DNA from 3 places in the Blautia sp. LMAG:89 genome. Region 3 is predicted to be linked to each of the others. Evidence: riboswitches for the same ligand, from Rfam matches in the RefSeq annotation. Region 3 holds a riboswitch; each other region holds the start of a gene.

Region 1 (2,277 bases), on a different contig from region 3:
CCCAGAGAAGTCTTGATAAAATACATCGTCCCAGCTGATCAGTACCTAAAGGATATGCCGCCGACGGATTCTTTAATTTTATCGAAACATCCACAAGCAGTGGATCATGTGGCGCCAGTACAGGTGCAAAAATAGCTGCCAGTGCAAAAATTATGACCACCATCAATCCTATTTTTGTTTTTGGTGACCGGAATACCTGTTTCCAGTACAGATTCTGGATCATGCTTTTTTCTGTTTTCTGCTTTCTTCTGCTTCCCATTCTATGATCTCTCCTTTACTTTAACTGGATTCGCCGGTCAATCGCAGAATAGGCGATATCCACAAGAAAATTTAATACTACAATGCCAACAGCCAGAATAAAGATAAAACATTGCAGCACCGGAGTGTCTTTTGAGATCACGGATTTCAATGCCAGATTTCCGATTCCCTGAATTGAAAAAATACTTTCTATCACAGCTGAACCACAGAAAAAACCGATCACAATTGATACCAGACGTGTCAGCACAGGAATCAGAATATTTTTCAGACCATGACGCAAAATTACATTTACAGATGACAATCCCTTGGCTCTGCTGGCACGTATGTAATCCTGCTTCAGCACCTGTATCATATTGGTACGGATCAATCTCGTCATAATTCCAAAAAAACTGATATCCATGGCAAATGCCGCAAGAATCGGGATGCCTCCGGCATCTCCTCCGATCACGGAAATCACTTTTAGCTTTACTCCAAATATATAGAGCAGCATCAGACCGATCCAGAAAGACGGCATAGATACACTGAGGGACGACAAAATGCGAATGACTTTATCCAGAACTCTGTTTTCATAAATTGCCGACAAAATTCCGAGAGGGACTGATACGATCATCAACAATAAAAACGAAGTAACTGCCAGTTTAAATGTCTGTGGAAAATATCTTTTTAATTCCTCAAAAGCCGGTTTTCTGGTAGAATATGATTTTCCAAAATCGCCATGAAGTGCCTGATCCAGCCATTTCCCGTATTGTACCAGCACCGGCTGATCCAGTCCTTCCTCATGCCGTACTTCTTCTACCTGCTCCGGTGACGGATGCTCATATTTTTTCTCCGCCAGCACTCTGGCAGCATCACCTGCCGATATAAAACTCAGCATAAAAATAATAAATGTAACCGCCAGCACTACCGGAATCATAAATATAAAACGCTTTGCAATTACTTTTCCCATCTTCATCTCTCCTCATTTTTCATCTGTTTATTCGGTTAAAATAAAAAAAGCTGATATGATCCAGCATCATATCAGCACAAAAAACAAACCTCTACCTCAAGCAGAGCTTATTCCTTCTGTATCCCATCCGAATCAGAATTCTTCTGTCAAAAAGGCAAGTCTCCTGACTCCAGTTCTTCCTACTTACCATCTTCCCGGATCTCTCCAGTGATATTTTGGTTTTCGTCCCTGTCACAGTAGCGGTGGCTGTTCTGGCATTTCACCAGATTCCTTATTAAGTACTTTGTACACCCTTCTGACTATTCAATTTTCATAGTTGCAATGAATAAGTATTATAATATCATACTTTTCTTTTTATATAAATAGTTTTTTGTCAAATATAAAATACCTGAACATTTCATAGTGAAACCCGGATATTTTCTGCCTGTATTATTATAGATCCCTTAAGTAAATAACATTATGTATGAACGGTGACTTCTTTATATTTCCGTATAATGATCATATAACTTACGAATAATAAAACAGCTGCACTGCTCCATGCACAGATCTCTGCATAGTATATTCCATCTTCACCGATCAGTTTTGGCAGCAGCAGCGCAACACTGACACGCATTATAAATTCTGCAATGCCGCTGGCAAGCGGAATCAAAGTATTACCCAGGCCCTGGATAGCGGAACGATACACATACAGCAGATACAGCACCCACAAAAAGACAGCCATGATAAACAAATACTTATATGCTATATCCAATACCTGTCGGGTCTGATCCGGTTCACCGGATACAAACAGGGACAGTACATTACGTCCAAACAGTACCATCATGCCGGAAATGAAAGCCGAAGTGAGCACTGCCATATAAGTGCCGCTGCGCACGCCTTTTCGAATCCTCTGGTATTTTTTTGCACCAAGATTCTGGCCCACATAGGTTGTAATAGCATATCCATATGAAACGGCAGCCATCTCCAAAACCCCATACAACTTGTTCGATGCCGTAAATCCCGCCACAAACAGAAAACCAAATCCATTGATCACATACTGTACCACAAGTCCTCCCACGGAGATGATCACATTC
Region 2 (2,277 bases), on a different contig from region 3:
CTTGGCTCCTGCAGTGATTCGGTCATAACTGCATCCAGTGGATCATATGGTGAGAGCTGCGGCGCAAAGATCGCAATTCCGATCACTACGAGACCCAGAATGAAGAAAAGAGTGAACTGTTTATTTTCTTTGAATGTTCGTAATACCTTTTTCAATTATCTATCCTCCTTAAGTCTTGGATCGAGATAAGTATAGGACAGATCCACAAGCAGGTTGATGCACATGTACAGGATCGCGATCCAGAGTACATAGCCCTGTACAAGAGGATAGTCACGACAGGAAATCGCCTTTACTGCCATATTTCCCATTCCAGGCCAGTTGTAAATGATCTCTACAACTGCAGTACCTCCCAGAAGACTTCCAAGGGAAAGCCCCAGCAGCGTTACCAGCGGAAGCATAACATTAGGAAGAACGTGTTTCCAGAGAATGACGCTTTCCTTAATTCCACGCATTCTTGCACCTGTGACATAATCCTGGTGAAGTTCCTCCAGTACTGCACTTCTTACCTGTCTGGTATATTTTGCAGACATAGCAAGTGCAAGAGTCAGCGCCGGGAGGATCATGGATTTAAAATCCGTACTGCCCCCGGCAACATTGATCCAGCGAAGCTGAACACCAAAGATGCTGAGAAGGATCAGGCCCAGCCAGAAGCTTGGAACAGATACTCCCACAAAGGTAATTCCTCTCACAAAATAATCCGGGAATTTGTTCTGATATACAGCGGCCAAGATTCCAAGCGGTATGGAAATAATGACCATCATCAGAAGTGCCAGCAACGACATCCTCAGCGTCGGCCAGAAACAGGATACCAGTTTATCTGTTACCGGCATTTTGAAAGAATAGGACTGTCCCATATCTCCTGTAACAACACCCTTCAGCCAGGAACCATACTGCACGAGAAATGGCTGATCAAGGCCAAGCTCATGTCTTGTCTGTTCCAGAAGCTCTGGTGTAGGAAGATTACCACACTCTGTCAGCATGATCTCCGCAGGATCACCAGGTGACAGGTAGGTCAGTCCAAATGTGAAAAAGCTGATTCCAAATAATACAATGATGATTTGGAGAAATCTTTTTCCTACTTGTTTCTTTGTCACGTTTTACTCCTTTCCTCATTTGATGCGATTTTAACATTGCCGTTTTAATTGAGTTAGATAAAAGAAACTATTGGATTCTTAATATGCAGAACATGCATGGAATTTTAGAAATTTGCACGAAAAAAGCCCGTGACGAAATACGGGCACACAAAATAAATATGCTTCCTATCTTCCGTAAGAATCATTTTAAAACAATTGCAAGCAGGTCTCCTGACTTAGGATCCTTACCCTCAAACACCTTCCCGGTCTATTTCTCACGCACTCGACCAGTGGTACTTTGTCTGAGGATTCCCCCTTACAGTGACGGGATCGTACCGGATTTACACCGGTTTCCCTATTAATCCTCTCAGAACTTACAACGGCTGATGTGAAAATCAGCAAATGCTGTTAAATTACTGCAACATTATATGATAAAACTATAGTTTATGTCTATGGAAAAATGTTATATTTTTAGAAAACTCATAAATTTTGTTAAAGATGCTTGAATTGTATATATCCCCCATGGGGGATATGACAATTGGATTTATCTGATCTGCTAAAAAAAACACGGATTTTACCTCGCTGTTTTTACAAATAGAATAGCAAATGGTAAAACCCGGTTTTCTTACTGTTTCAATATGATTTCAGACAGAAGCGTTCTGAAAAGGTTGTTTACTATCAGGTCAGAGTCTCCGTGATCGCTGCATATGCGATCATTGGTCCGTCTTCAATAATGTTCAGACTGGCTGTTTGATAAAGTACGACTCCGTTTTCAGTTGCAATAGATGTGTAAAGTAAATTTCCATAGTAATCTCTCAGTTCACCTAATTCTTCTCCCTTAAAGAAGTACTCTCCAGGCTTCTTGGATGGATACCAGCATCCTGTATACGGCGCATATTCATAGACTACATTTTCAAGAAGCATCTGACGGTAATGCTTCAGACCATGACACGCCTTTCCCTGGAGATGAAAAACAAGGTGACGGACGTCTCTTTTATCCTGTTCTACTTCCTCCCAGGTCCAGTAGCTGTGTCCGCCTCTTTCGATAAGAATACTTGGAATTCCAAGAGAAGAAGCATAATTGTAGGCGCCACCTGTGGCAGTTGTGGAACGGACTACATATTTTACGCCGATATGCCGTGCCATATGTAATGACTTCTCTGCTGTCTTTTCATCTACAACCCCTACATAATAAACATAGGGA
Region 3 (2,277 bases):
ATCGAACTCTCAGGACGGGATCAAGATCAGCAATGATGCTACATACAGAACAATTGTATCTGTAAGACGTCTTGTATAATAAGAACGTACAACAGAAAATAAAAATACAGCAGCCCGACAGCAGTTTGTCGGGCTGTTTTTGACGTCGGAAAAAATATTGAAAACCCATGGAACGGAGTGAACAGCAACAAAATATGCTCAAAAATGTATAAATATTGAAAACAGTATTGACATATAATTAACAGGATGTTATTATAATGTCAGTATAATTCCATATTGAACATAGCAAGTGCTGAGGATAGCTGACAGTTATATATTGATTATCAGAAGTCCACAGAAAAGGGAATCAGGTGTGAAACCTGAGCGATCCGGTCACTGTAACGGAGGAGCGAATCTCATAGTCCATTGTACGTATGTATGAGAAGGAGAGAGGAGTCATGATCCCGGAGCCAGGAAACCTGCTTGTTATGGCGAGGTTAAACTTCCGTGTAAAGTGTAACAACCATTTCAGGGACTCCGCACCCCTGGGACGTTGTCTACTTTTTTACGAGAGTAGGCATTTTTTTATGGAATGCGCCTGTTCATATGAATTATACATGATTAAATGGCAGGCGATACTACTCCGGATACATTCGTTCCCTCCGCGCACTCATGAACGGATTATATTTCTACCCCGGGGTGGCATCGCTACCTCTTTTTTATAGGAAAAAGTTATGTGTGGTTATGTCAGGAGAGGAGAAAAGAGCCATGGAGAAACCATACTGGGAAGGCAAAGAATACTCTTACTTCAGCCACAAAAACTGTGAATATTTTCCGTGCCATAAAGGAGCAGATCCGGAGAACTTCAATTGTCTGTTCTGCTATTGTCCTTTATATGCACTGGGAGATAAATGTGGTGGTAATTTCCGCTTTACGGAAAGCGGGATCAAAGACTGCACCGAATGCAAGCTTCCTCACAGAAAAGAAAATTTTGGATATGTTACAGGTAAATATAGCGAGCTTGCGGAAATTGTACGAAAGCAGCGGGAAAAATAAAAAACAGGCCAGTTCAGATACAGGAAAATGTATATTCCTGTGTTTGAACTGGCCTGTTTTGTTTTAGGGGACAATATCTGTTATCTGTCGGAAAAGATACAGAAGATCATTCTCTGGTTTGGAGAAAAACCTTGAGTCTGGGAATCTGGTTGTTGAGGATCAGCTGTTCCGGAAACATGGCCTGATGAACAAACTCAGCAGCACAGGTAAAATCTCCGATATGCTCCGGGCCATGGCTGTCACTGGAAAGAAGCAGCGGCAGATCATATTTGCGGCAGCATCGAAGGATCTCGAAACAGTTTTCTCTTGTGTCGCCACGATAGCCATAAGGTGCAAGAGAAGCTTCGTTGATCTCAAAGATCGTGCCGGTTTCCCTGGCAGCCCTTGCAAGCGCATCATAATTAACCGGGTAATGAGTGTTATCACTATGTCCGAGGATCTTTACACAGGGGTTTTTCATTACATTGATAAAAGCTTCTGTGTTTTCGGCTCTGGTACCGCAACGGTAATTCCAGGCATGCATGCTGGCAATGGCGTAATCAAGTTTGCATAATAATTCTTGATCTAAATCTACCGTTCCGCTGCGGTCAAGGATATTCAGTTCAATTCCGTAGAGTAATTCTACACCGAAATGTTTTTTGGGAGAATAGGTAAGGCTGCGGAAATAGGAGGAAGTTCCGGCTGCCAGAGTGCCGGGACCGTGATCAGTGATCCCGAGAAGCCGGAGACCTTTCTCGGCAGCTGCGCGTGCCATGTTGGTGATGGTACATTCCGTGCCGTGACCACTGGCGATGGAGTGGGTATGCATATCAGAAAGATACATAAAAATACACCTCTTTTACTGTTTGAGAACATGTGACAGAGCGGAATACGAATGTCCGCTTTGCATAAATTTTTTCTGAAAAACAAAGGAATTCCTATATAAATCCAAGTATGGCAGAGCAGAAAAACAAAGTCAATAGAGAAAAACATAAAAATACAAAAAACAAATAAAATCAACAGGGCGCAACCGATAAAAACCACAAAAACAGCTAGAAACACATGTTGGATTTCGTTGACATCGAAGTAGGGGTAAGGTATAATAAAACTACATGAGCACATAGCCGGACAGGAGCGGTTCTGGAAGCGTAGAGGCAGACAGATCACCAGAAACAACCGGTTATGAGAAAGGAGAATCATGGAGAAATTTCATATAGCAGATGTTCCGAAAACAGACAGGATCACACATCTTGTAGATAATCT

Evidence for each region. A riboswitch is a leader RNA that binds a small molecule or an ion and turns the genes downstream of it on or off. The one in region 3 is predicted to bind cobalamin.
Region 1: linked by a shared signal. The riboswitch ahead of CCC70_RS00350 (ABC transporter permease) and the one ahead of CCC70_RS05410 (cysteine-rich small domain-containing protein) in region 3 are both predicted to bind cobalamin.
Region 2: linked by a shared signal. The riboswitch ahead of nikB (nickel ABC transporter permease) and the one ahead of CCC70_RS05410 (cysteine-rich small domain-containing protein) in region 3 are both predicted to bind cobalamin.

Annotation. Positions count from the first base shown of each region.
Region 1 is NZ_NANC01000003.1:15,142-17,418, reverse strand. It holds gene nikC (nickel transporter permease) at 1-259, opposite strand, end outside; gene CCC70_RS00350 (ABC transporter permease) at 275-1,204, opposite strand; cobalamin riboswitch at 1,341-1,514, opposite strand; gene CCC70_RS00345 (MATE family efflux transporter) at 1,662-2,277, opposite strand, start outside.
Region 2 is NZ_NANC01000012.1:210,644-212,920, forward strand. It holds gene nikC (nickel transporter permease) at 1-155, opposite strand, end outside; gene nikB (nickel ABC transporter permease) at 156-1,094, opposite strand; cobalamin riboswitch at 1,278-1,466, opposite strand; gene CCC70_RS14190 (M14 family metallopeptidase) at 1,752-2,277, opposite strand, start outside.
Region 3 is NZ_NANC01000004.1:291,605-293,881, reverse strand. It holds gene CCC70_RS05415 (C40 family peptidase) at 1-79, shown strand, start outside; cobalamin riboswitch at 311-480, shown strand; gene CCC70_RS05410 (cysteine-rich small domain-containing protein) at 748-1,035, shown strand; gene CCC70_RS05405 (phosphatase) at 1,142-1,858, opposite strand; gene CCC70_RS05400 (glycyl radical protein) at 2,213-2,277, shown strand, end outside.